DNA from 4 places in the Pandoraea sp. NE5 genome. Region 2 is predicted to be linked to each of the others. Evidence: predicted binding sites of a transcription regulator. Region 2 holds the regulator's gene; each other region holds the start of a gene.
What was found. Region 2 encodes LexA, which represses DNA repair genes until DNA is damaged. Its sites were predicted from a motif close to ACTGTATNNNNATACAGT; they were not measured.
Positions count from the first base shown of each region.

Region 1: the regulator LexA is predicted to act here: its motif matches at 5,018-5,035, upstream of PanNE5_RS22070 (PA0069 family radical SAM protein).
Region 3: the regulator LexA is predicted to act here: its motif matches at 4,375-4,392, upstream of PanNE5_RS13130 (DUF2471 family protein).
Region 4: the regulator LexA is predicted to act here: its motif matches at 2,759-2,776, upstream of recA (recombinase RecA).

Region 1 covers NZ_AP025517.1:4,864,102-4,871,233, reverse strand. The annotation lists gene ubiG (bifunctional 2-polyprenyl-6-hydroxyphenol methylase/3-demethylubiquinol 3-O-methyltransferase UbiG) at 1-393, opposite strand, end outside; gene ald (alanine dehydrogenase) at 611-1,744, opposite strand; gene PanNE5_RS22080 (D-amino acid dehydrogenase) at 1,850-3,136, opposite strand; gene PanNE5_RS22075 (Lrp/AsnC ligand binding domain-containing protein) at 3,241-3,729, shown strand; gene PanNE5_RS22070 (PA0069 family radical SAM protein) at 3,796-4,950, opposite strand; gene PanNE5_RS22065 (Rossmann-like and DUF2520 domain-containing protein) at 5,138-6,070, opposite strand; gene PanNE5_RS22060 (hypothetical protein) at 6,080-6,529, opposite strand; gene PanNE5_RS22055 (META and DUF4377 domain-containing protein) at 6,539-7,132, opposite strand, start outside.
Region 2 covers NZ_AP025517.1:4,453,764-4,460,895, forward strand. The annotation lists gene cysW (sulfate ABC transporter permease subunit CysW) at 1-823, opposite strand, end outside; gene cysT (sulfate ABC transporter permease subunit CysT) at 844-1,644, opposite strand; gene PanNE5_RS20150 (sulfate ABC transporter substrate-binding protein) at 1,742-2,773, opposite strand; gene lexA (transcriptional repressor LexA) at 3,031-3,684, shown strand; gene PanNE5_RS20160 (hypothetical protein) at 3,859-4,269, shown strand; gene PanNE5_RS20165 (enoyl-CoA hydratase/isomerase family protein) at 4,308-5,420, opposite strand; gene typA (translational GTPase TypA) at 5,557-7,132, opposite strand, start outside.
Region 3 covers NZ_AP025517.1:2,868,568-2,875,699, forward strand. The annotation lists rRNA gene PanNE5_RS13115 (23S ribosomal RNA) at 1-1,624, shown strand, start outside; rRNA gene rrf (5S ribosomal RNA) at 1,757-1,869, shown strand; gene PanNE5_RS13125 (3'-5' exonuclease family protein) at 2,089-3,834, opposite strand; gene PanNE5_RS13130 (DUF2471 family protein) at 3,822-4,346, opposite strand; gene PanNE5_RS13135 (glutathione S-transferase family protein) at 4,491-5,210, shown strand; gene PanNE5_RS13140 (GGDEF domain-containing protein) at 5,308-6,486, opposite strand; gene PanNE5_RS13145 (DUF4019 domain-containing protein) at 6,615-7,132, shown strand, end outside.
Region 4 covers NZ_AP025517.1:2,335,442-2,342,573, forward strand. The annotation lists gene PanNE5_RS10680 (MFS transporter) at 1-74, opposite strand, end outside; gene PanNE5_RS10685 (HAMP domain-containing histidine kinase) at 246-1,889, opposite strand; gene PanNE5_RS10690 (response regulator transcription factor) at 1,940-2,629, opposite strand; gene recA (recombinase RecA) at 2,832-3,896, shown strand; gene recX (recombination regulator RecX) at 3,997-4,542, shown strand; gene PanNE5_RS10705 (DUF2889 domain-containing protein) at 4,852-5,538, shown strand; gene sucC (ADP-forming succinate--CoA ligase subunit beta) at 5,535-6,701, shown strand; gene sucD (succinate--CoA ligase subunit alpha) at 6,784-7,132, shown strand, end outside.

The sequences.
Region 1 (7,132 bases), 410 kb from region 2:
GGATGCCGGTGACGGCACGTGTTCGAGCATCTCCATGCAGGTCACCACGTCGTACGTTCCCGCATCGCGCGCGGCGAGCGCCTCGGCGGAGATCTCTTCATAGTCGATGGACAGGCCGGCTTCGAGGCTGTGCAGATCGGCCACGCCGAGCGCCTTTTTCGACAGGTCGATTCCCTTGACGTGTGCGCCCTGGCGCGCCATCGATTCGGAGAGAATGCCGCCGCCGCAGCCGATGTCCAGCACGCGTTTGCCCTGGAGCGGCACATGCTGCTCGATCCAGTCGAGCCGCAGCGGGTTGATCTCGTGCAGCGGCTTGAATTCGCTGTGGGGATCCCACCAACGGTGGGCCAATTCACTGAATTTATTGAGTTCTTGCGGGTCGGCGTTCATCACTTGCTCATGGACAGGGACGGCTTGGGGACAGGCAGAATGCCGCGCGGCAGCACGTGCCTGGGTACCGGCTTGACCGGCGGGCGCCGTCGAGATGAGGCAAGTATAACGAAGGGAGTGTGCCCATGTCCAAAGCGCGAGGCGTGGCGCGGCGCCGGGTGTGAAGCGCCCCGGCGTCGCGCCGATGCATCTACGCGCCTACGCGTTCACGTCGTTGTGCCTACGCCGCAGCCGGTAAATTCGCCAGCACGGCATGCGGATCGTGATAGACCAAGCCCAGCGCGTCAGCGACACCACGATTGGTCACCCTGCCGCGCGCCACATTGAGTCCGGCAAGCAGGTGCGGATCGGCGCGCATCGCGGCGACCGGTCCATGGTCGGCCAGTTGCAGAATGAACGGCAACGTCACGTTGTTGAGCGCGAACGTGGAGGTGCGCGGCACGCCACCCGGCATATTGGCCACACAATAGTGCACGATTCCTTCCACGACATAGACCGGATCGGCGTGCGTCGTTGCGTGAGAGGTCTCGCAACAACCGCCCTGATCGATCGCGACGTCGACGATGACAGCGCCCTTGCGCATGAGGCCGAGCATCGCGCGCGTGATGAGTTTCGGCGCCGCCGCGCCCGGAATGAGGACGCCGCCGATGACGAGATCGGCGGCGCGCAAATGCGTTTCGATGGCGTGTTGCGTCGAGTAGACCGTCTGGACGTGGCCACCGAACTGCGCATTGAGGCGGCGTAACGCGTCGACCGATTTGTCGATCACCGTCACCTGCGCGCCGATGCCCACGGCCACCGTCGCGGCATTGGTGCCCACAACGCCACCGCCCAGGATCACGACTTTGCCGGCTTCCACCCCCGGTACACCGGCGAGGAGCAGACCCAGTCCGCCATGCGTCTTTTCGAGCGCGGTGGCCCCGGCCTGAATCGACATGCGTCCGGCGACCTCGGACATGGGGGCGAGCAGGGGAAGTCCGCCGTTCGCAGACGTCACCGTCTCATAGGCAATGCACGTGGCGCCGCTCTTGAGCAGGTCACGCGTCTGGTCGGGATCGGGGGCGAGATGGAGGTACGTGAAGAGTGTGTGATGGGGCTGGAGCCGGGCGCGTTCGACGGCCTGCGGCTCCTTGACCTTCACGATCAGTTCGGCGCGATCGAACACGTCGACCGCCGTTGCGGCAATGCGTGCACCGGCGGCGGCGTAGACCGTGTCGTCCATGCCTATGCCGGACCCGGCCTGGGTTTCGATCCACACTTCGTGCCCGCGGGCGACGACTTCGCGCACAGCGGCGGGCGTCATGCCGACGCGGTATTCGTGGTTCTTGATCTCCTTGGGTACACCGATTTTCATGATGCGTCTCCTTTTTTGTGATGTGACAGCAAAAAGTGACGACAGCGCATGCCAACGTTTCGGCGGCGCCAATCAAAACGGCACCCGAAGGTGCCGTCTGGAAGCTCAGGCGAAGGCCGGTTGGGCCTGCGCGTCGGGCGCGCGGCTGTAGCGCGCCACCGACAGATCGTCGGCCAGAATCGCGGGCCGCCGTCCCGACATCAGATCGGCCAGCAACTGGCCTGAGCCGCAGGACATCGTCCAGCCCAGCGTGCCGTGTCCCGTGTTCAGGAACAGATTGCGCAGGGCGGTGGCGCCCACGATCGGCGTGCCGTCGGGCGTCATCGGGCGCAGCCCCGTCCAGAACGAGGCGTCGGCCGTGTTGCCGGCGCCTGGATACAGATCGTTCACGACCATTTCCAGCGTGGCGCGGCGAGCCGGGTTGAGCGTCTTGTCGTAGCCGACCACTTCGGCCATGCCGCCGACGCGAATGCGGTCGTCGAAGCGAGTGACGGCAATCTTGTAGGTCTCGTCGAGCACGGTCGACACCGGCGCGCGCGATGCATCGGCGATGGGCACCGTAATCGAGTATCCCTTGAGCGGATACACCGGAATGTCGACCAGGCCGCGCAGGAACGGTGTGGAGTATGACCCGAGGGCGACGACGTAGGCGTCGGCGCGCTGCACCGTGCCTGCGCAGACCACGCCATCGATCTTGTCGCCGACAACGTTCAGACCGTCGATCGGCATGTCGTAGCGGAATTTCACGCCGAGTGCCTCGGCCATCGCCGCCAGACGCGTGGTGAACAACTGGCAGTCGCCGGTTTCATCGTTGGGCAGGCGCAGGCCGCCCGTAAGCTTGTGAGCGACGGCCGCCAATGCCGGCTCGGCGCTGGCAAGCGCCTGGCGGTCGAGCAACTCGAACGGCACACCGGCCTCTTCAAGCACCGCCATGTCGCGCGCGGCGTTCGCCAGTTGCTCGTCGGTACGGAACAGTTGCAACGTGCCCGCCTGACGACCTTCGTAAGGAATGCCCGTCTCCGCGCGCAACGCACGGAAGCAATCGCGGCTGTACTCGGCGATCCGCACCATGCGTTCCTTGTTGACGGCATAACGCTCGGGCGTGCAATTGCGCAGCATTTGATAGAGCCACTTGAGTTGCGTGAGCGTGCCGTCCGGACGGATGGCGAGCGGGGCGTGCTTCTGGAACAACCACTTGATGGCCTTCGTCGGAATGCCCGGCGCGGCCCACGGCGAGGCGTAGCCCGGCGAAATCTGGCCGGCGTTGCCGAAGCTGGTCTCGAGCGCCGGTCCGGCTTGACGATCGAGCACCGTGACGTCGTGCCCGGCCTTCGCCAGGTAGTAGGCGCTGGTGACGCCGATGACGCCGCTACCGAGAACGATGACCTTCATTGCGTTGACTCCTGTAAAACCATGTTTATCCAGTAATAATTGGCATAGTATTATCTGATTAGTAGGTTTAGTTAATGTATATATTGGAAATTCAGGAATAAATAATGAGAGTCCAACAGCAATCGATCCGAACGCTGGATCGGCTCGATCGGCGCATTCTCGCGCTGCTTCAGCAAGACGGGCGGATGTCGATGAAAGACCTCGCCGAGCAGGTCGGCCTGTCGATTACGCCCTGCATCGAGCGCGTGAAACGCATGGAGCGCGACGGGGTGATCATGGGGTACTACGCCCGGGTGAATCCGGCCGCGCTGGGCGCCGCGTTGCTGGTATTCGTCGAGATCACGCTCGATCACAAGTCAGGCAACATGTTCGATCAGTTTCGGCGGGAAGTGCTGCGGATCCCGGAGGTGATGGAGTGCCATCTCATCTCGGGCGACTTCGACTATCTGATCAAGGCGCGCATTCGAGAGATGTCCGAGTACCGTAAGTTGCTCGGCGACATCCTGCTGCAACTGCCGGGGGCCGTGCAGTCGAAGAGCTACGTCGTGATGGAGGAGATCAAGGAGACGCTCACCATCCACGTCGAGGAGTGAGCGCGGCGGCGGGAGGGCGGGAGAGCGTCGATAGGCTCAAGTTGCGGTTGCGTCCGGCGTCGCTTTCTAGAAGAGCGGCATTTGCGGGTCGGCCTTGTCGGTCCCGGCCTCAGGGGCTTGCGCGGCGGTTTGCCATCCGTTGGCGACGGCCGAAGTTGCCGGTGCGGGGACCTTGAACTGATCGTTACGCAGCGGTGGTCGCGCCTGATTGAGACCCAACTTGCGGGCGGCCAGATGAAAGCGCTGACGGATCAACTCCGCATGCAAACCGGTGCCGCGCATGCGCGTGCCGAATTCGGAACTGTTGTGCTTGCCGTCGCGCACCTGCTCGATCAGGCTCATGACGTGGCGTGCCCGCAGCGGGTAATGTGCTTCGAGCCACGTCACGAAAACATCGTGAACTTCGCGCGGCAGTCGCAGCATCACATAGCCCGCGTACGTTGCGCCGGCTTGCGCCGCCGTCGTCAGTACGCGTTCGATGTCGAAATCGGTGAGCGCCGGCACGATGGGCGCCACGATCACCCCGGTGGGAATACCCGCGTCCGTCAGCTTTCGGATGGCCTCGATGCGACGTGCCGGGGTATTGGCGCGCGGCTCCATCTTGCGTGCGATCTCCGCATCGAGCGTTCCCACTGAGATGAATACGCGGGCCAGACCACGCTGTGCCATTCGCGACAGGATGTCGATGTCGCGCGCGACCAGCGCGGATTTCGTGGTGATGCCGACGGGATGGCCGAAACGCTCGAGGACTTCCAGCACGCTTCGAGTGATGCCGTATTCACGTTCGATGGGCTGGTACGGGTCGGTGTTTGCGCCGAGTGCGAGCAGGGCGGGCTGATAGCCGCGCTTGCGCAACTCGGCGTCGAGGCGCTCGGCGGCGTTGTGTTTCGCGTAAAGGCGGGTTTCGAAGTCGAGCCCCGGCGACAGGCCGAGATAGGCGTGCGTGGGACGCGCAAAACAATACGCGCAGCCATGCTCGCATCCCCGATACGGGTTGATCGAACGGTCGAAGGGAATGTCCGTCGATTGATTGCGTGAGATGATCGTTCGCGCGTTTTCCAGCGCGACTTGCGTGACGAACTTGACCTCGCATTCTTGGGCCGCATCCGATTCAAGTCGGGTCTCATCGCTTTCGCGCCGGAATTCGGAAAAGCGCGATTCGAGATTGGCGGTAGCGCCTCGGCCCTTACGCGACGGGGGCGGCGCGAATGAGGAAGCCATGACTTGTCTCCTTGATGGCAGTCCGGGGCGCGAAGGCAGGTCGTTCGCGAGGAATGCTTGTCATTATACTGTGTTTTTATACAGTAAATGAGAGGCGAGCATGACGCGGAACGGACTGGCGGGCGAGGCGAGGTGGCGCGGGTGGACGGCGTCGAGCGACTGGATGGGCTGGGGACGCTGGATGTGCTTATGCGTCGCTTTCTGGGGCGGACGGCGGCAAATATGGCGCGATGGCGCGTGCGATGGCGTCGAGTGCGGCGCCGTCAGCGTTCGGGCGTTGACGGGCGAGGTGAATCGCCCGGAGCGTCAGCAGCGAATACAACGTCGCGTGATTGCCGCCCAGCGAGGCAAGCGCTTCGGTGTGGCGGGTGACGATGCCTGCGTCGCCCCGCGACACCGGGCCGGAGAGCGCGCCGGCAAGTCCGCGGTCGCGGGCGGCGGTGAGGGTACCCATGACCAGCGGCCACATGGCGTCTTGGGCGTCGGCTTCCGGCATGCCGATTGCGTGCCAGAGCTGGATAGCTTCATCGAGCAGGCACAGCAGAAAACTGGCGGCGTAATTGGCGCCGGCGTGATATCGCATCCGTTCGCCCGCCGGGATCGACAGGGCGCGGCACCCCATCGCGCTGGCAAGCGCGTGGAGCGTAGCGTTCAGCGGTGCGTCGGCTTCGATGGTGATGGCGCTGCCCGACAGGCGTATCGCGTCGTCATCGAGACCGGCAAAAAGAAACAGCGGGTGGAAGCCGCCAATTTGCGCACCGTGTCGGGTGGCGGCCGCGAGCAGACCAACCTCCGAGGCGCCGCTGCAATGCACCAGTGCCTGCCCGGCGCGCGGCGACAGATGTGCGGCGCACGTGGCGATGGCGTCGTCGGGAACGCTCAGGAAGACAAGGTCCGCGTGGGCGAAGACCGCGTTCATGTCGTTCGGCCGGTGGATTGGCAGGGCCTTACACGCCGGCAAGGCGACCGCGACGCGTTGCGCCGCATCGAGGCGTCGGCTTGCGATCGCCGTCACCTCATACCCCGCACGTGCCGCCGCGAGCGCGAGGGCGCATGCAACGCGACCGGCGCCGATGAAGCCCAGCGTCGGTCGGGAGGGGGCGACGACGAGTGTGGTCATGCTCACGCGTTACTGCGACAGACGGTTCGGCGTGTCGTGCGTTTCGAAATAGGTCTGGAACGCCACGGCGAGACCGACCATCATCAACATCGCACCCACGAACAGCGACACGCTCACGATGATGACGGCGATCCACCCCGAGCGCGATTTGCGCTGGGCGCTGGCGTTGAACTGGGCATCCCAGCGCTCGTCGGGCCGAAGTCCGTAAACAATCGCCGCCAGGAATGCGGAAAACAGCGAGATGGCGCCGAGAATCGTCAGGCCCCATCCGGCGGGAGACTGCAGCTCACTCGTGACCAGCAGCCCCCAACCCGCTACACCGCAGGCCGATCCCACGACATGGGCCCACCCGAAGCGATCGCGCAGACCATACAGATAGAAACGATGCAGGCCCAGCGTGCCGAACAGCATTGCCAGGCCCGCGGTCAGGGTCTTGGATTTATAGGCGACTGCATTCATTGGGATGGGTTATCGGGCTGGCGTTTCGCGAATGACTTCGACCAGCGTCCAGCGCATGCTCGACGCATCGGCGGGCGGATTGACGACGGGTTCGCCGTGGATTTTCACGCGGTATTCTACGCCGGGCTTCCACGAGAAGCCATCGATGTGGGCGTACCAGAGTTCCCACGGCGCTTTCCCGGAATCGTCGGCGTTGCGCACGCGCAGGCACTTTCGCGGCGCGGCGCCCACGCAATCCGCCATTTGCGAATCGACGTCGACAATACGGTCTTCCGTCTTGGTGGCGCTGGCGACCGGACGATCCAGCAACGTCTGCGAGGCGTAGGTCAGGGTCTCGCCATTCGGAGTGCGCAAAATCAACTGCGTGTCGCGGCGTTCGAAACGGGTGACGCGGGGAAGCGTCGTCAGGTAGCGGGCTTCGAAGGCCATCGAGTCCGGGCAAGCCATGCGTGTGGCGGCCGGCGCCTGAAGGCTGACCTGGCCCTTGGCCGGCCCCACCGAGTACTGGCCGAAGATCCGGTTACATCCGCCGGAGCCAGAGAACGCTCCTTTGTCGTTAAAGGTCAGGTTGATGGCGCGGCTTTCCGGCAGACTTGGCAAATC
Region 2 (7,132 bases):
CGAGCGCGAGCATCGCGAGAATCGACGCCGCCGCGAACGCGCCCACCGTGTGGTAGTCGTTGTATTCAATTTCCACGTGCAGCGGCAGCGTGTTCGTCTCGCCGCGAATATGGCCGGAGACGACCGACACGGCACCGAACTCACCCATCGCCCGGGCATTGCAAAGGATCACGCCATACAGCAGGCCCCATTTGATTTTCGGCAGCGTCACGCGCGTGAATATCTGCCACCCGCTGGCCCCCAGCACGCGCGCCGCCTCCTCCTCTTCGCTGCCCTGCGCCTGCATGAGCGGGATCAATTCGCGCGCGACGAATGGGAACGTGACGAACACCGTCGCGAGTATCAGTCCAGGCAGCGCGAACACGACCTTCAGGTTGTGCGCGTCGAGAAAGTCCCACAGCGGCCCCTGACGACCGAAGATCAGCAGGAACGTGATGCCCGCGATCACCGGCGAGACCGAGAACGGCAAGTCGATGAGCGTCGTCAACACGCTCTTGCCCTTGAAGTCGAAACGCGCAATCGCCCACGACGCCGCCACACCGAACACCAGGTTCAGCGGCACGGCAATGACGGCGACCAGCAGCGTGAGACGAAGCGCTGACAGCGCGTCGTCGTTCGTCAACCCGTCCCAATACGCGGGGAAGCCTTTGCCCAGCGCGGTGACGAAGACCGACGCGAGCGGCAAGAGCAGAAACAAAGCGAAGAACAACAGCGCCACGGCAATGAGTGCGCCCTTGACGAACGCCGGCTCGTCGGTCGGATTGACCTGGCGGGCCTGGATCGGTTGCAGCAAGGCGCGCGACAGCGCAAGTGAATCGGACATGAGCGAGACGTTCTCTTGAATCAAGCGCCACTGGCGCGTCGGCCCGCATGGCGGCGTTGCAGCCACCATTGCAGGGTATTGATCAGCAGCAGCAACACGAACGAGATCACCAGCATCACCACAGCCAGTGCCGCGGCGCCCGCATAGTCGTACTGCTCGAGCTTGGTGACGATCAGCAGTGACGCGATTTCCGAGACCATCGGAATGTTGCCGGCAATGAAGATGACCGAGCCGTACTCCCCCACCGCGCGCGCAAACGCCAGCGCAAAACCGGTCAGTAGCGCAGGCAGCACCGCGGGGAGAATGACGTGACGCAGTGTCTGCCAACGTGTTGCGCCCAGACACGCGGCGGCCTCTTCCTGTTCGCGTTCAAATTCCTCGAGCACCGGCTGGAGCGTGCGCACAACGAACGGCAATCCGATAAATGTCAGCGCCACGAAGATGCCCAACGGCGTAAACGCGATCTTGAGATCGAGCAGCGCGAACCAGCGTCCGATCCAGCCGTTCGGCGCGTAGATCGAGGCCAGCACGATCCCCGCGACCGACGTCGGCAAGGCAAATGGCAGGTCGATCAGCGCATCGACGAAACGCTTGCCGGGGAATGAGTAGCGCACGAGCACCCACGCCAGCACGACACCGAACACGGCGTTGAGCATGGCCGCCGCGAGCGACAGGCCGAACGTGAGGCGGTATGAGGCCAACACGCGCGGCGAACTCACGGCGGCGATAAAGCTCGCCCAATCGAGCGAGCTGGCCTTGATGAAAACCATCAGCAGCGGCACCAACACCACGAGGCTCAGATAGCCGACCGTGTAGCCCATCGTCAGGCCAAATCCTGGCAAAGCACTCGGCTTGCGCCAGAGCGGAAACAGTACGGTACTCACGCTTGCATCCCTTTGTCTTCTCGGGCCCTGGGGGTCACTTCTTCGTGTAGATCTGGTCGAAGATGCCACCGTCGGCAAAATGCTTGGCCTGCGTTTTCGTCCACCCGCCCAGATCGGCGTCGACCGTGTAGAGCTTGAGCTTCGGATACTGCGAGGCATACTTCCTGGCGATGTCCGGCGAGCGTGGACGATAGAAGTGCTTCGCGGCGATCTCCTGCCCTTGCGGCGAATACAGCCATTGCAGATAGGCTTCAGCGGCTTTGCGAGTTCCGTGCCTGTCGACGTTCTTGTCGACCACGGCGACCGGCGGCTCCGTGAGAATCGACGACGACGGCACGACGATGTCGAACTTGTCCGGACCGAGATCCTTCACCGAGAGCAGCGCCTCGTTTTCCCAGGCGATCAGCACGTCGCCGACGCCGCGCTCGACGAAGGTCGTGGTGGCGCCTCGCGCGCCGGAATCGAGTACCCCCACGTTGCGGTAGAGCGCCGCGACAAAGGCCTGGGCGGTCTGCTCGTTGCCGCCTGGCTGCTTTAGCGCGTAAAGCCATGCAGCGAGGTAATTCCAGCGGGCGCCGGCCGACGTCTTCGGGTTCGGCGTGACCACGCTGATGCCCGGCCTGGTGAGGTCGTTCCAGTCCTTGATGTGTTTGGGGTTGCCCTTGCGCACGAGCAACACGATGGTCGACGTGTATGGCGTGGCGTTATCGGGCAGACGCTTCTGCCAATCTTTGTTCACGAGTCCGGCCTGCGCCAGTTCGTCGATGTCGGCGGAGATGCCGAGCGTCACGACGTCGGCCGGTGCGCCGTCGAGTACCGTACGGGCCTGCTTGCCCGAGCCGCCATGCGAGGCCTTGAGCGTCACCGTGTCGCCCGTGGTCTGCCTGTAGTGCGCCTCGAATGCCTTGTTGTAGTCGGCATATAGCTCACGCGTCGGGTCATACGACACGTTGAGCAGGGAAAAACTCGCGGCGCGCGCCTGAAGCGACAGCCCGGCAGTCAGTGCCAGCCCTCCCAGTGCGATCGCCAGCGCCCTGGCTTTTCCCCCCCGTATCACTTGACCCATGACTTGCGCTCCCTCGTGTTCTTTCGTGTGTAGGAGGCCAGTCTATGGGGACAGCTAAATACTTAAAAATAATATTTATACGATTGTTTATATCAAATCATGGATTAGCCCGCTCGTACCGACGCCGGTTTGATCCCGCGGGGGTCCCACGACGCGGGCGTGGGACAGACACATCCTGCAGGCGACGAAGTTTTCCCTTGCGTTTTTACAAACACTGTACAAAAATACAGCCACCTGTGCTTCCATACAGTGATGCCATGATCAAACTTACTGCTCGTCAACAGCAGGTCTACGAACTGGTCCGACAAGCGATCGAGCGCACCGGCTTTCCGCCGACGCGCGCCGAGATCGCCGCCGAACTCGGCTTCTCTTCCGCCAACGCCGCGGAGGAGCACCTGCGGGCGCTGGCGCGCAAAGGGGTGATCGAACTGGCCGCAGGCCAATCGCGCGGCATCCGCCTCAAGCGGCTCGACGAAGCGGGCGGCATGCATCAGTTCACCTTGCCGCATATGGGCCTGATGCAACTGTCGCTGCCGCTCGTCGGGCGCGTTGCCGCAGGTAGCCCGATCCTGGCGCAGGAACATATCGAACGCAACTTTCAGTGCGACCCGAACATGTTCGCGCGCCAGCCCGATTACCTGCTGAAGGTGCGCGGTATGTCCATGCGAGACGCGGGCATTCTCGACGGCGATCTGTTGGCGGTACAGAAAGCCGCCGACGCGCGCGAGGGCCAGATTGTCGTGGCACGCATTGGCGACGATGTGACCGTCAAACGTTTTCACCGTGTACCCGGCGGCGTCGAGTTGATCGCCGAAAACCCCGACTTCGAGAACATCGATGTCAATGAAGGCAGCGGTGACTTTGCGCTGGAAGGGATTGCGGTCGGCCTGATCCGCAACAACGACCTCTAGACGCAAACCTGGGTACTGCGCCGCGTCTCGATCACGCAGCAGCCCACTCACTGAAGTTTCGCATTTCCGACTGCGCCGGGCTGGGTCCGGCGCCCGTGCCCTGCTGCGCCCGCGATTTGTGAAGGTCGTGGCAGGACGCGCCCCTCAGACCCACATTGGAGGAAGGATCGCATCATGGCTCGACTCTTTGGTTTGCTGCGTACGTCTTTTGGTCAACCGCGCGTCCGCGTGCCGTCGCAGGCGCGTCTGTCTGCGGTGTACGGGCTGTCGGCCCTGTCCGGCCCGTTTGCCGCCGCCCCGGCCATCGCACGCTCGTACACCGTGCCTGCGCGCTCGCGCTCCACGGCCCTGCCCCGTACACTCGCCGCTGCCATGGCGTCGGCCTCGCGTCGCGCGTGCCCTACCGGAAAAGCGGTCAAGACGTCGCGCAGCGTGCGAGACGTTCAGCAACGCGACACACAAGGTGAGCACGAGGTGCGCGTGTATCGCGACATGTCGCACATCGTGATGGTCGGCAGCATCGCCGACATCTGCCGCAAACTCGATCTGGCCGTTGGCGATCAGTTCTGTCAGGCTGCGGTATAAGCCCTCGGGCCACCGCGACCCTCCATGGCGCGACGGACTTATCGCCCGAGTTCGCGCAGTGGATGGTCCGCGCCATGCCGATCGCCATCGAAGAATCGCGCGATGTCGGCGGGCGTGACCGCTTCGATGCTGCCGTGCTGCCAGCGCGGCACATGATCCTTGTCGACGACCATCGCGCGAATGCCTTCAACGCCCTCCGCCCCGGTACGGCCGTCGAGATTGAAGACACAGCGCATCATCAGCCACTCCTCGCGCAACTCGTCGGCGAGTGACAGCTTGCGTGCGCGGCGCACCTGTTCCAGCGTGACGCAAACCATCAGCGGCGAGCGCTTGGCGCGCAACAGATCTTCCGTCTCCTGCGCCCAGCCGGAGAACTCGCAGCGGGCTTCCCGCTTGAGCGACGACAGGATGGCCGGCAGATCCGGCAGGCCGAAGTGATGGTCGATCACGTCGCGCAGCGGCGCAAGCTTGCCCGGGGCCAGTCCGGCAGGCGGCACGCTTTGCCGGGCGAACGCGCGCGCCGCGTCGAGTACCGCATCACTGTCCGGCCAATCGCCGCTCGCCAGCCGTTCACAGAGCACCGGTAATTCGGTACGCGGTACCACCGCGTCGGCCAGACCGATTTCGCATGCGTCAACGGCACCGAACACCACGCCCGTCGTGCCAAGGTACTCGCCAAGATGACCGGCAAGATTCGCGAGAAAGCGTCCGCCGCCCACATCGGGAAACAGTCCGATGGCCGTCTCGGGCATTGCCATGCGCGTGGCTTCCGTGACCAGTCGCAACGCCGCCCCCTGCGAGATGCCCATGCCGCCGCCCATCACCACGCCGTCCATCAGCGCGATATAGGGCTTCGGGTAGGTGGCGATCGTGTAGTTCAGCGTGTACTCGTCCGTGAAGAAATCCATGATGTCGGTGCGCCCCGCGCTCACCGCCTCGTGGAAATAGCGAATGTCGCCGCCCGCGCACAAACCCTTCTCCCCCTCGCCCCGCAGGACGACGGCGAGCACGCGCGGATCGTCGCGCCATGCATCGAGGGCCGAGGCCATCGCACGAATCATGTCGTGCGAGAGCGCATTGAGCGCCTTCGGGCGGGTCAGGGTGATAAAGCCGATGCGGCCGCGGATGTCGGTACTCACAAAGTCGGTCATGTCTGGCAATGGCTTCAGTGACGTCAACGAAAGGGATAACAAAAAAGCCGGTGCGAGGCACCGGCTTTCTTTCCAACAGACTGGCATCGGCGCGTAGCAGAAGTTTCTCCGCTACGCCACGACACCCTCGCCGGCTTTACTTCTCTTCACGCGATGCGCGCTTGCGCTCGTGTTCCTTGAGGTAGCGCTTGCGCAGGCGAATCGTCTGCGGCGTGACTTCGACCAGTTCGTCGTCGTCGATGAATTCCACGGCGTACTCGAGGCTCATCGAGATCGGCGGCACCAGGCGCACGGCTTCGTCGGTGCCCGACGCGCGCACGTTCGTGAGCTGCTTCCCCTTGATCGGGTTGACCACGAGGTCGTTGTCACGGCTATGGATACCGATGATCATGCCTTCGTACAGGGCGTCACCCGGCGACACGAACATGCGGCCGCGATCTTGCAGCTTCCATAGCGCGTAGGCCACGGCAGCGCCGTCGTCCTGGGAGATCAGAACGCCATTGCGACGCTCGCCCAGCGTGCCATCCTTGAGCGGTGCGTAAGCATCGAAAATGTGGCTCATCAGGCCCGTGCCGCGGGTCATCGACAGGAAGTCGCCCTGGAAGCCGATCAAGCCACGCGCCGGAATGCGGTATTCAAGACGCGTACGGCCGCGACCGTCCGACACCATGTCCAGCATTTCGCCCTTGCGGCGGCCGATTTCTTCCATGACCGCGCCCTGGTGATCGTCTTCCAGGTCGATGGTCAGCATTTCGTACGGCTCATGCTTCACGCCGTCGATTTCCTTGAGCACCACGCGCGGACGCGACACGGCCAGTTCGTAGCCTTCGCGACGCATGTTCTCGATGAGAATCGTCAGGTGCAGTTCGCCACGGCCGGACACTTCGAAGACGGAATCTTCGGCGGTGTCTTTCACGCGCAGCGCTACGTTGTGATTGAGTTCCTTGTGCAGACGGTCGCGAATTTGACGGCTCGTCACGAACTTGCCTTCACGGCCGGCCAGCGGCGACGTGTTCACGCAGAAGTTCATGGTCAGCGTCGGCTCGTCTACCGTCAGCAGCGGCAAGGCTTCCGGCGTGTCGACGTCGCAAATCGTTGCGCCGATACCCACGTCTTCAATCCCGTTGATCAGCACGATGTCGCCGGCTTCCGCGCCGTCCGACATCACACGCTCCAGACCGCGGAACGTCAGCACCTGATTGATCTTGCGCTTGAGGACTTCGCCTTCCGGACCAAAGCGCATCACCACTTGCTGACCCGGCTTGATGCGACCGCGCGTAATACGGCCAATACCGATACGGCCAACGAACGTCGAGTAGTCGAGCGAGCTGATCTGCAGTTGCAGCGGGGCGTCGACATCGGCTTCGCGGACCGGCACGTGTTCGAGAATCGCGTCGAACAGCGGGCGCATCGTGCCTTCGCGCACATCGGAGTCGAGGCTCGCGAAACCGTTCAGGGCCGACGCGTAGACGACCGGGAAGTCGAGCTGCTCGTCGGTGGCACCCAGCTTGTCCATCAGGTCGAACGTCTGGTTGATCACCCAATCCGGACGCGCGCCCGGACGGTCGATCTTGTTGACCACGACGATCGGCTTCAGACCGAGGCCGAGGGCCTTGCGGGTCACGAAGCGCGTTTGCGGCATCGGGCCTTCGACGGCGTCGACGAGCAACAGCACACTGTCGACCATCGAAAGCACACGCTCCACTTCACCG
Region 3 (7,132 bases), 1.6 Mb from region 2:
AGTAGCGATAAAGGGGGTGAAAGGCCCCCTCGCCGTAAGCCCAAGGTTTCCTACGCAACGTTCATCGGCGTAGGGTGAGTCGGCCCCTAAGGCGAGGCAGAGATGCGTAGCTGATGGGAAGCAGGTTAATATTCCTGCACCGTCGTATGATGCGATGGGGGGACGGATCGCGGAAGGTTGTCCGGGTGTTGGAAGTCCCGGTCCCTGCAGTGGAGAAGGCGCTTAGGCAAATCCGGGCGCGTAATTCAAGGCTGTGGGGCGAGTACCTTCGGGTACGAAGCAATTGGAAGTGGTTCCAAGAAAAGCCTCTAAGCTTCAGTCATACGAGACCGTACCGCAAACCGACACAGGTGGGCGAGATGAGTATTCTAAGGCGCTTGAGAGAACTCGGGAGAAGGAACTCGGCAAATTGGTACCGTAACTTCGGGATAAGGTACGCCCTTGTAGCTTGACTGGCCTGCGCCAGGAGGGTGAAAGGGTTGCAATAAACTGGTGGCTGCGACTGTTTAATAAAAACACAGCACTCTGCAAACACGAAAGTGGACGTATAGGGTGTGACGCCTGCCCGGTGCCGGAAGATTAAATGATGGGGTGCAAGCTCTTGATTGAAGTCCCGGTAAACGGCGGCCGTAACTATAACGGTCCTAAGGTAGCGAAATTCCTTGTCGGGTAAGTTCCGACCTGCACGAATGGCGTAACGATGGCCACACTGTCTCCTCCCGAGACTCAGCGAAGTTGAAGTGTTTGTGATGATGCAATCTACCCGCGGCTAGACGGAAAGACCCCATGAACCTTTACTGTAGCTTTGCATTGGACTTTGAACCGGTCTGTGTAGGATAGGTGGGAGGCTTTGAAGCAGGAACGCTAGTTTCTGTGGAGCCGTCCTTGAAATACCACCCTGGTTTGTTTGAGGTTCTAACCTAGGTCCGTAATCCGGATCGGGGACAGTGCATGGTAGGCAGTTTGACTGGGGCGGTCTCCTCCCAAAGTGTAACGGAGGAGTACGAAGGTACGCTAGGTACGGTCGGAAATCGTGCTGATAGTGCAATGGCAAAAGCGTGCTTAACTGCGAGACTGACAAGTCGAGCAGGTGCGAAAGCAGGTCATAGTGATCCGGTGGTTCTGTATGGAAGGGCCATCGCTCAACGGATAAAAGGTACTCTGGGGATAACAGGCTGATACCGCCCAAGAGTTCATATCGACGGCGGTGTTTGGCACCTCGATGTCGGCTCATCTCATCCTGGGGCTGTAGCCGGTCCCAAGGGTATGGCTGTTCGCCATTTAAAGAGGTACGTGAGCTGGGTTTAAAACGTCGTGAGACAGTTTGGTCCCTATCTGCCGTGGGCGTTGGAAGTTTGAAGGGGGCTGCTCCTAGTACGAGAGGACCGGAGTGGACGAACCTCTGGTGTACCGGTTGTCACGCCAGTGGCATCGCCGGGTAGCTATGTTCGGAAGAGATAACCGCTGAAAGCATCTAAGCGGGAAACTCGCCTTAAGATGAGACTTCCCTGGGAACTCGATTCCCCTTAAGGGTCGTTCAAGACCAGGACGTTGATAGGTCAGGTGTGGAAGCGCAGTAATGCGTTAAGCTAACTGATACTAATTGCCCGTGAGGCTTGATCCTATAACCAGTGTGTTTTTCCTGGTGTGAGTGTCGTGCAGTGTGCCGATACAACTCACAACCCAACCAATGTAGTACTACGCTTCTTCCAAATTGGTTTTGTTGAGCCCCGCTCAGCAGAACATACAAGTTATGCCTGATGACCATAGCGAGTTGGAACCACCCCTTCCCATCCCGAACAGGACCGTGAAACAACTCCACGCCGATGATAGTGCGGATACCCGTGTGAAAGTAGGTAATCGTCAGGCTCCCCCTAAAAACCCCTTGCTAACTCGTGTAGCAAGGGGTTTTTGCTTTTACCCGGCGATAACGCCCAGCCCAGCTTGTCGCGACTGACATCTGTCTGGCTATTGGGACGGAATTCGGTCAGGGTCCCATACTGCAAACTTAAATGCGGGCGTGACGGCGACGGGGCCGAGGGTGCCCCGCAGACGGCGCATTAAGGCGGCCGTTGCCGACCGCCCGCGCTACTGAGCGTCGAACGGCAGCCGATATTGCGCAGGGTCTTCGGGGCGTGGTCGACGGCGACGCAACAGCGCCGCGCTGGGCTTGTCGGGTGCGGGGGCCGGTGGATCTAGCGAGCTGAGGCGAAACGCCGGGCGGCTTAGCGGCAGAACGGCCAGGAGTGCCGCCTTGCCGCGTACCGACGTCGGGATGTCGTCTTCCACTTCGGCCGACTGAGCGCCAGTGACGTCGTATACGACGGTATCGCTCGCCTGATGCAAGGCGGCAAGGCGTCGGCCCAGTAGTCGGTAAATGTCAGGATCAAAGCCGGTCACGGCAGGCAAGGTGTCGACGAAGGCGTCCAACGCGTCACGCGACGTCACAGTGCCCAGATACTGCCAGCGGTCGATCACGTGGTAGTCGACCTCCGAGGTATCGGCGCTGCGTTCTTCAACCGCGATAGGGCCTTCGTACGGCCACGTTTCCAACCGTAGCGTGGCGAGCGCTTGGCGAACGCGCTCGGTGTGCGCGGCGAGCGGCATATCGCCGACGCATACACCATCACAACGCTTGACCTGGTATCCGAAGCACGGCCGGCCGGCGCCCACAGTTTCCAACCCGAGCTGCGCGCAGCACAGACGATGTTCGTCCGCCAGCGTGCGCAGCGCGCTCTGCGCACGCGTGCGCGACGAGAAGGTGCCGTACAAGGCCTCGGCGCCGGCAAAATCGACCGCCTTCGCGCTGACGAGCTCGGGCATGTCGGCATCCGGCGTGAGTTGCCAGCTATAGAGTTGCGAAGCACGGCGCAGTTGACGGTTATGTACCGGCTGCAACTGCTTGACCAGTTGCGACTCCAGCAGCAACGCGCCAAGCTCGCCCACCGTGCAGCGCGCTTCCACACGCCGGATTTCCTGCGAGATACGCAGATCCTTGGCAACCTGATGATCGCTGGAGAAATGTGAACGCACGCGCGCGCGGATGTCGACGCTCTTGCCCACATACAGCAGCGTGTCGCCTTCGCCATAGAAGAGGTAGACGCCGGGGCGGTTCGGCAGGGCATCGATGGCGTCGTCCGGCAACTGCGGCGGCTGGCTCGAACGTTTGGTTACGCGTTGCACCGCCTGCTCGATCAGATCGGGCGTGTAAATCGTGTGAAGCTTTTGCCAGAACTGCCAGAGCAGATCGGCGTCGGCGAGCGCGCGGTGACGGCCCAGCGGGGCGAGGCCGAAGCGGGCGATCAGCGCATCCAGACCATGCCGCGCCGCCGAGGGAAACAGCAGACGCGATAGACGCACCGTGCACAAAACATCGGCTTGGAACGCGATGCCGGCACGCCGGAATTCGTTTTTGAGAAAGCCATAATCGAAGCGCGCATTGTGGGCAACAAACAACTTGCCTTGCAGACGTTCCGCCAATCCGTGCGCCAGCGACTCGAACGACGGCTGACCGCGCACCATCTCATTGGTGATTCCGGTCAGCTGCTGGATGAACGGGGGGATCGGTTCGGCCGGGTCGAGCAGGGTGCTCCACTGTTCCACGCCATGCGGGCCGACTTCGACCACGCCGATCTCGGTGATGCGGTCGCCGAGCGCATTGCCACCCGTCGTCTCCAGATCGACGAAGACCATCGGCGCCGGCAGCGAGCGGGCGAGCGCGTCGGGATCCATCACATCGCGGATCGCGGCGTCATAGGCGTGCTCGATTGCGATGTCCCGCATGTCATCGGTCGCGTTGCGCTTGCGCACTTCGGCCGCGCTCAGGCCGGGCATGCCGGCGCATTGGCGTGCGACGCGATCGGGCGGACGGATCGGTCGGACGGGAACGGCGCCGCGTCGTCGCCAGGCAGGTCGTCACCGGCGAATGCTGCGACGGCGGCACGGAATACCGCCGGTGCCGGGGCGTCGGGCCAGTGCAGATCGACGAGTGCATCGAGCTGCGGTAACGCGCCGTCGCGACGCAGCGCCTCGTCGCCGGGCAGGCGCAGCAGCCGCGCCAGCGTCCACGCCTCATGCCGTGCATGCAGGCCAATATCCGCCTCTGCCTCGTCGGCAATGGCGAGGAGCGTGCGCCAGTCAAGCGTCAATGCCGCTGCCGCTTCGCTCGAATTATTCGCTTCGTTCGATTCCTCAGGGGCTGTCGCAACGGCGGCAGTGCGTGCCGATATGGCTTTCGCGGTCCCCGCACGCTGTTGCGCGTAGCGCGCGGCAATCGCTCTCACGATGCCAGCAAGGTCGCGTTCGGCAGCGCTCAGTGCCAGTTGATCCCAGTCGATGGTTTCCATAAGACATTCCTCGATTGGAGGACATGATACTGTATAAAATCACAGTGCGCGAGTGACGTGACCCGACCGACCCGACGGGGTCGCCGCCGTCGTCGCCGCATGTAATACTTTGCGCCATGCCCACCCTGCGGGAACCCGACCTCGATGTTGACCCTGTATACCTTTGGCCCGTCGTTCGGGCTGCCCGACGCCAGCCCGTTTGTCGTCAAGGCGGAGATGCTGCTCAAGCTCGCCGGACTGCCCTATCGGACGGATCGCAGTGGATTTCGGCATGCCCCCAAGGGCAAGCTCCCCTATATCGATGACGAAGGTGAGATCGTCGCGGACTCCACGTTGATCCGGCTGCACATCGAGCGTAAGTACGGGTTCGATTTCGATGCCGGTCTCACGCCCGAGCGACGGGGCGCCGCGTGGATGTTCGAGAAGGCGCTGGAAGATCATTTCTATTGGCACGTCGTGCAGGCGCGCTGGTGCGACGACGACAACTTCGCCAAGGGGCCGGCCTCGTTCTTCAAGGCGATTCCCTGGCCGGTGCGCCCACTTGCGCAAGCGTTCATCCGTCGCAAGATTCGCGGCACGCTGCACGCGCAGGGCACCGGGCGCTATACGCCTCAGGAGCAAACGCAACTGCTCAAACGCGGCGCACAGGCGGCGGCCGAATTGCTCGGCGACAAACCCTATTTTTTCGGTGATGCGCCGTGCGGCGCCGATGCCACGGCTTTCGGTTTCATCGGTAGCGCCGCGTCGCCGCATTTCCGCATGGCGCTGCGCGACGAAATCGCAAGCCATCCGAATCTGATGGCCTATGTCGCGCGCATGCGGCGCGAGTTCTTTCGCGACGCGGGCGAAGGCTCGAGCGTTTGAGGCGTAACGTCCGATAGGCAGATCGGCAAATCCGCGATTTCACGACGTCACATCGCCGCGAATTGACATCGACTCTGGAGGCCGACGCCGGGCTGGATCAGCCCGCCTCGGAGGCCGTTTCGTCGCTCGGCAGCACGTCGGAGAGCACGAGGTTGCGCCCGGAAATCTTCGCGGCGTACAGCGCGCGGTCGGCGCGCATGCACAGCGCCTCGAGACTTTCATTCTCGTGCCACGTCGCCACGCCGCCACTGAGCGTGTATTGACACACGCCAAACGGACCGGCCACCAGATGTCGGCTCGCCTGACTGCGCAGGCGCTCGGCAATGCGGATTGCACCGGGTGTGTCCGTGCCCGGCAGCAGCACGGCAAATTCTTCTCCGCCCAGTCGCCCGAAGACATCGCCTTCGCGCAGGATATCGCGCACGAGCTTCACGAATTCGCGAAGCACCGTGTCGCCGCCCGCATGGCCGTGGGTATCGTTGATCTGCTTGAAATGATCGAGATCGATGACCACGATCGAGAGAGGCCAACCGCGGGCCACCGCCCGTGCCATCTCCTGACGCGCGAGGAGGTCGAAGTGTTTGCGCGAGAGCGCGCCGGTCAGATAGTCGCGGTTCGCGGCCTCTTCGGCGGTGGCGAGCATGGCGTCGTGAATCATCATGACCGCGCCCATCGTCATGGCGGGCATGACAATCGTGCCGATGGTGAGCATCACGGCGTTGAACATCGTGGGCGCGAACACATCAGGGCCGGGGGCCGGCGTCCAGCCGAAGACCACGCCGCGCACGGCATGCCCGATGGCGAACGCCGCAGCGAGGCCCGTGGTCAGCCAATAGTTGTAAGGATGCCGGCGCGGGGGAATATGTCGGGCAATGAGCACGGCCGTGGCCAGCAGCCACGCCGCGTGAAACGTCGAGACGATGACCACGCGTGCCTGTGGGTCGTCGGTGCCGTAACGCCAGAACACGATGGCGGCAGCGAGCACGCCGAGCGATGCGCCCAATGCCGGCCAATGCGGCGAGCGGCCGAGAAAGCGAGCACAGCCCGCGAAGTAAAGCAGCAGACCGCCCGCGAGGGTGACGTTGGCGACAGCAATCGACACGAAGTCGGGGACGCCGCCGCGCAGCGCAAACAGCGGCAGGGCAATGAGCACCGCAACGTTGGCGAAGCACCACTCGCGAACGCCCGCCACGCGTGAGCGTAGAAGAGACCCCATGATCAGCAACATCATGAAGCTGAGCAGTGAGGTGATCGCGAGCAAAGACGTCGTCAACATGGCGATGACCAGCGGGGGGAAGCGGACATGTGTTGTGCATTGTAATGTACGCCGCTACGCGCGTTACATGCCCAGCACGCCAGTAGAATAGTCGGATCCGTCTTTTTTGTATCAAGGAGTTTGCGTCAATGCCGACGACCCGATCCTATCCGTCAAATCGCGCCCCCCGCTTTCGCCGGCTTCCCATGTTGGCGTTGACCGTCGTGGCCGTTGCCGGTCTTGCCGCGCGCCCGGCGCAGGCGCAGCAAGAGCCGCTGCAGCGCCGCGCAGCCCAGCCGCCACTTTTCTCCAGCCCAGCCAGCAGCGCAAGCGCACCGGCGGCCGATGTCAATCGCGACGTGCGTCCCGCGCTCGAGGCCGCCAATCTTTGGCTGGGACTCACGGACATCAACCGTGGAAAGCAGAGTTGGGAGCAGGCTGCCCCGGTGTTCCAGCGCGCGATCACGGCCGGCGACTGGGCGCAGCGCCTGCAAGCCGCGCGCGAGCCGCTGGGCCGGGTGAAGTCGCGCAAAACCGCGGATGCGGTGTTTACGCGCACCCTGCCCGGGCAGCCGGACGGCGAGTATGTGGTGATTCAGTACAACACAGTCTTTGAGCACAAGGCCGAGGCCCATGAGATGGTGACGATGGTCTTCGGCATCGACAG
Region 4 (7,132 bases), 2.1 Mb from region 2:
GACGACGCGAAGATGACCTTTCTTTCTTCGGCGGTCATCGGCGCATGGGAGGTGGCTGTCGTTGTAGTAGCCATGCGGTTGTCTCCTGTAATGTAAGCACGCCCCTGGGTCGTGCCCGGGCCGCTGCCACTGATTATTGGAGGACAACCTTACCGACGTCTGACGCCAAACTGACTCGAAGCTTACGTTGCTAGGGACTTACCCTCGACTTTGGCTCGATATTGAACGTATTTCGCGTGAATTCGTCACGCATGCGGGTTTTCGATAGGCGCATCGGCGAGGGGGAACGTGACACGAATGAGCGTGCCGGTTGCTTCGGGGTGCTGCGCGTCAACATGGTCGAGCACGCTCACGTCGCCGCGATGGATCTGCACGATCTCGCGCACGATGGCCAAACCCAGGCCGCTGCCGTCGCTGTCACTGCCGAGAATGCGATAAAAGCGCTCGAACACCCGTGGACGCTCAGACGCCGGAATGCCCGGCCCGGTGTCTTCGACTTCGAGATGAACGAAGCCGTCGGACGCCTCATGCCGCAGACGTACCGTCACCTTCCCACCCGTCGGCGTATACCGGATCGCGTTATCGATCAGGTTGTTGAGCAATTCGCGAAGCATCACCGGTTGACCCGACAGATGCACCGAAAACGGCGGCTCCTCGAAGCCCAGATCGATCCGCTTGGCGAAGGCGGCCTGGAACCAGTCCTGCATGGCGCTTCGGGCAAGCACGCTGAGATTGACCGGCGTGAAGGCGGCGGCGTCGTTCGCGCTGTTCTCCGCGCGGGCCAGCGCCAGCAACTGGTTGACGAGGCGCGCCGCCTGCTCGGAACTTACGGCGATCTGCGACAGCGAACGGCGTAATTCGTCGGGAGACGTCTGGCGCAAGGCAAGTTCGGCCTGCATGCGCAGCCCCGCGAGCGGTGTTTTCAGCTGGTGCGCGGCATCGGCGATGAAACGCTGTTGAAGTTTCATATTCTGCTCCAGCCGACTGAGCAGATCGTTCAGCGAACCCACGAGCGGTGCAATCTCTGGCGGGGCCTGGCGCGCTTCGAGCGGCGATAGATCGTCGGGACGCCGCGCGCGGATGTGTTCCTGCAACGCATGCAGCGGCGCGAGGCCGCGCGACAGGCCGAACCACACGAGCACGATAGCCAGCGGCAGGATCACGAACTGCGGCAGGATTACGCCCTTGATGATTTCGTTCGCCAGTTGGCTGCGCTTGTCGAGCGTCTCCGCGACCTGCACGAGCGCCATGCTGCCGGCGGGCGTCACCCGCGGCAAGTCGACGTAGGTGAACGCCACGCGGATGTCGTTGCCGCCCACGGTTTCGTCGCGAAACTGTACGACGCCGGGTTGCGGACGGTCGTCTTCGTGCGGTAGCGGCAGGTCGGGCGTGCCGCCGACGAGTTCGCCCTTCGCCCCCAGCACCTGGAAATAGACGTTGTCGGTGGCGTCGGCGCGCAGCAGATCGCGTGCGGGCATGGGCAGCGTCAGGGTGACTTGGCCGCGGTCCGAATGGACTTGCTGGGCGAGAACATAAGCGTTGGTCTCGAGCGCCCGGTCGAAGGGGCCGTTGGCAATGGATTTCGCGACGAGGTACGTCACGGCAATGCTCATCGGCCAAAGCAGCAGCAGTGGCGCGAGCATCCAGTCGAGGATTTCGCCGAAGAGCGAGCGCGGGGGCGGCTCCGCCTCGTGCTCGAGCGGCGCGCCAAAGCCGGGCCGTACGAACGGATCGGTGTAAGGGTCGAGCCGGTCGAACGGTTCGTCGGCACCGGGCGGCGAGGGAGTGTGCCGTCGTGAGGGGGCGCCCTCAGGTGATGAGGGCGAGTGCGACGACGCGTCCGGGTCCGCAGGCGTGGCGCGATGATGGTGGCGAAAGCTCAGACGCATCGGACGGAGAGGCTAAAGAGGCAGGGGCGGCCGCGGCCGCATTCGGCGGACTATGCCGCATTGGCAGGCGCGGCGGCCGGCTTCTCCAGACAATACCCCAACCCGCGGATCGTGGCGATGCGCACCCCGCTCGGCTCGATCTTCTTGCGCAGCCGGTGCATGTACACCTCGATGGCGTTGTTGCTCACCTCTTCGCCCCAGCCGCACAAGTGGTCTACGAGCTGCTCCTTGGAAACGAGCCGCCCGGTACGCAGCAGCAGGACTTCGAGCAATTCCAGTTCGCGGGCGGACAGGTCGAGCATCTGCTCATTGATATAGGCGGTTCGTCCGACCTGGTCGAAGCTGAGCGGGCCGTGACGGATGACCGTCGAGCCGCCGCCCGCGCCGCGCCGCGTCAGCGCCCGCACGCGCGCTTCGAGCTCGGCCAGCGCGAACGGCTTGGCCATATAGTCGTCGGCACCGAGATCGAGCCCCTTGACGCGGGCGTCGACGCTGTCCGATGCGGTCAGGATCAGTACGGGCAGATGGGAATTGCGCGCGCGCAAGCGGCGCAGGACCTCGTGACCGGGCAGGCGCGGCAGGCCGAGGTCGAGAATCAGCAGGTCGAACGTCTGGGCGCAGAGCGCGGAATCGGCTTCGAGCCCCGTCTTGACGTGATCGACGGCATAGCCCCCCTGGCGCAGCGAGCGGGTCAGGGCGTCGGCCAGAATGCTGTCATCCTCTGCGATGAGAATTCGCATGGGCGTGATAGGCTCGTATTGGCACCGTCGCCTGACGGCTGCGGTGTGTCTCCTGTGATGTTGCGGCGCGTGGTTCGCGGCTTTTTTTGTCGTTTCGGCGCTTTCGGACAACAGGCACTTGCAAACAGCACTGGTTTTTTATACAGTACTGGCATTCACGCCTCACCCGAGCCGTCTCGCTCATCATATCAAAGGACGATTCATGGAAGAAAGCAAGAAAGGGTCTGCCAATCTGTCGGCCGAGAAAGGCAAGGCGCTGGCCGCCGCCCTCGCGCAGATCGAAAAGCAATTCGGCAAGGGCTCGATCATGCGTCTGGGCGACAGCGAGGTCGAAGCGGACATCCAGGTCGTCTCGACCGGCTCGCTGGGCCTGGACATCGCGCTGGGCGTGGGTGGCTTGCCGCGTGGGCGCGTGATCGAAATCTACGGTCCGGAATCGTCGGGTAAGACCACGCTCACGCTGCAAGTCGTGGCGGAAATGCAGAAGGTCGGTGGCACTTGCGCGTTTATCGACGCCGAGCACGCCCTCGATGTCGGCTACGCCAACAAACTGGGCGTGTCGGTGCCGGAACTGCTGATCTCGCAGCCGGACACGGGCGAACAAGCCCTCGAGATCGCCGACGCGCTGGTGCGCTCGAGCTCGATCGACCTCATCGTCATCGACTCGGTGGCGGCGCTGGTGCCGAAGGCCGAAATCGAAGGGGAAATGGGCGATTCGCTGCCGGGTCTGCAGGCGCGTCTGATGTCCCAGGCCCTGCGCAAGCTGACCGGTACCATCAAGCGCACGAACTGCACGGTGATCTTCATCAACCAGATTCGGATGAAGATCGGTGTGATGTTCGGTAACCCGGAAACTACTACGGGCGGAAACGCACTGAAGTTCTACTCATCGGTGCGTCTCGACATTCGCCGGATCGGCTCGATCAAGAAGGGTGACGAGGTCGTCGGCAACGAAACCCGCGTCAAGGTCGTCAAGAACAAGGTGTCGCCGCCGTTCCGCGAAGCGATTTTCGATATCCTTTATGGCCAGGGGATTTCGCGCGAAGGCGAAATCATCGATCTGGGCGTGAACGCGAAGATCGTCGAGAAGGCTGGCGCCTGGTACAGCTACAACGGCGAGAAGATCGGCCAGGGCAAGGACAACGCGCGTGAATTCCTGCGCGAAAATCCGGATATCGCCCGCGAGATCGAAAATAAGGTACGCGCATCGCTCGGCGTCACGGCAATCAACGAGACCGGCGAGATCGAAGCAGACGACGAGGTCTGAGGACCTCTCGCCTGTTCCGGAGCGGCAACGCGAGGCCAGTCGGCGCCGCGTTGCCGTTTTGCTTTTCCGGCCCCCGCTTTGATGGCATCACGATGACGTCATGATCACTCGCCGTCCTCCCCGAGATCCGAACGCGCCGCCACCTCCGCCGGGCGACGCCGCCGTTGCGGCCAAGCCGTCGCGCAAACCCGTGCTGAGCCTCAAGGCGCGCGCGCTGTCCTATCTCGCGCGTCGCGAACACAGCCGAGCCGAGCTGCGTCGCAAGCTTGCGCCGTTCGCCGACGCCGACGATCCCGAGGCGCTCGATCGCGTGCTGGACGGTCTTGAGCAGGAGCGCTGGCTGTCCAATGAGCGATTTGCGCAAAGCGTCGTGCATCGGCGTGCGTCGCGCATGGGGACGACGCGTATCGTCAACGAACTCAAGCAGCATCAGGTCGACGCCGATACCGTGACGGCCCTCGCGACACAACTGCGCGAAACGGAACTCGCCCGGGCCCGCGCCGTATGGCAGAAGAAGTTCGGCGAGATTGCCACGACGCCCGAGGCGCGCGCCAAACAGATGCGTTTTCTCGCCTCGCGCGGTTTCTCGCGTACCGTTATCAGCAAAATCGTGTGGGGTGCCGACGAATACTCGGACGACTTTTGACGCGACATCCATCATTTTCCTGATGGATGTCGCACCATTCATCGGGGAAGGGCGGGTGACGCGCGTGGGCTCGCAAGCCGCATGAATACTGGCGTGACATGGCGCGGTATCTCGCGTGTCGCGTCATGCCACAGTTATCGCGATATGGCGTTGCACCATACGCCCAGCACCTGCAGAATTTTGATTACCCGACCCATTGGTCGGGTAATTCGACCTTATGCGGCGGGCTTCTGTTGCGCTGCGGCAATCGCCGTCGCTGCCTATGCTAGAATTCAGATCTTTCCGCGTTCATGCATTGCACACTCTCGCATGCCGCTCTCTGAGCCCGCCTCTCGTACCCTGCGTCACCGCCGCGCGATCGCTGTCGAAGCGTTTTCGCGCGACGATGGCCTATGGGACATCGAAGCCTGTCTAACCGATCACAAGGATCGCGATTTTGCATTGGCAACGGGCCTTCGAAAGGAGGGCACGCCGATTCACTCGCTGTGGCTGCGTCTGACGATCGACGAGAGTTTCGAGGTGCGTGACGCCGAGGCCGTCTCCGACTGGGTGCCTTATCCCGGCATTTGCGACCAGATTGGCCCAGACTACCGTCAATTGATCGGACTTAACCTGCGGCGCGGGTTCCGCCATGCGGTGCGCGAGCGCCTCGGCGGCGCGGCGGGCTGTACCCATCTGACCGAACTTTGCAGTGTCCTGCCCACGGCAGCGATTCAGGCCTTCGCCGGCGAGGTGATCCACACCCCCGACACGGCGCTCAAGGCCGCCCACGAGGCCGATGTTTCGGCGCCTCCTTTCCAACTCGGACATTGTCACGCCCTGCGGTTTGATGGCGAGGCGGTGCGCCGGTTTTACCCGCGCTGGTTCAACGGCCGCGCAAACGATCGAGCGAACGAGCCCACGACGCCCGCCACAACCGAAGCGGTGCGCGATGGTGCCTCGACTCGCCAGCTCGAACCCAAACTTCCAACTCAGCAAGAAGGGAATCACGCATGAAGATTCATGAGTATCAAGGCAAGGAAATCCTCCGAAAATTCGGAGTCGCGGTGCCCCGCGGCATTCCGGCGTTTTCCGTGGACGAGGCCGTGAAGGCAGCCGAAGAACTCGGCGGTCCGGTTTGGGTGGTCAAGGCCCAGATTCACGCAGGCGGTCGCGGTAAGGGCGGCGGCGTGAAGGTTGCCAAGTCGATCGAGCAAGTGCGCGAATACGCCGGCCAGATCCTCGGCATGCAACTGATCACGCACCAGACCGGTCCGGAAGGTCAAAAGGTCAACCGCCTGCTGATCGAAGACGGCGCCGACATCAAGAACGAACTCTATGTCAGCCTCGTGGTCGACCGCATCACGCAGAAGATTGTGCTGATGGGTTCGAGCGAAGGCGGCATGGACATCGAAGAAGTCGCCGAAACGCATCCGGAACTGATCCACAAGGTCATCGTTGAGCCGTCCGTCGGTCTGACCGACGCGCAAGCCGACGATCTGGCCAAGAAGATCGGCGTTCCCGACGCTTCGATCGCTCAAGCCCGCGCGATTCTGCAAGGTCTGTACAAGGCGTTCTGGGAAACCGATGCGTCGCTGGCCGAAATCAACCCGCTGAACGTGAGCAGCAACGGCACGGTCACCGCGCTGGACGCCAAGTTCAACTTCGACTCGAACGCCCTGTTCCGTCACCCGGAAATCGTCGCTTACCGCGACCTGGACGAAGAAGATCCGGCAGAAGTCGAAGCCTCGAAGTTCGATCTGGCCTACATCTCGCTCGACGGTAACATCGGCTGCCTGGTGAACGGTGCCGGTCTGGCCATGGCCACGATGGACACCATCAAGCTCTTCGGCGGCGAGCCGGCGAACTTCCTGGACGTGGGCGGTGGCGCCACGACCGAGAAGGTCACCGAAGCGTTCAAGATCATGCTGAAGAACCCGAACCTGACCGCCATTCTGGTCAACATCTTCGGTGGCATCATGCGTTGCGACGTGATCGCCGAAGGCGTGATCGCAGCCTCGAAGGCCGTCTCGCTGAAGGTGCCGCTGGTCGTGCGCATGAAGGGCACGAACGAAGACCTGGGCAAGAAGATGCTCGCCGAATCGGGTCTGCCGATCATCTCGGCGGACAGCATGGAAGAAGCTGCCCAGAAGGTTGTCGCGGCTGCCGCAGGCAAGTAACCAGAACAGTCGAAGCCGCAGCGGCGCGACCCCAAAGGGGTGTGCGAACGCTGCCCGGCAACCGGATGAAGGAAATCAAGCAATGTCGATTCTGATCAACAAAGATACAAAGGTCATCACCCAAGGTATCACTGGCAAGACCGGCCAGTTCCATACCCGCATGTGCCGCGAATACGCGAATGGCAAGAACGCGTTCGTCGCCGGCGTGAACCCGAAGAAGGCTGGCGAAGACTTCGAGGGCATTCCCATTTTCGGTTCGGTCAAGGACGCGAAGGCACAGACCGGCGCGACCGTGTCGGTGATCTACGTGCCGCCCGCAGGCGCGGCCGCCGCGATCTGGGAAGCCGTCGAAGCCGATCTGGACCTGGCGATCTGTATCACGGAAGGGATCCCGGTTCGTGACATGATCGAAGTGAAGGACCGTATGCGTC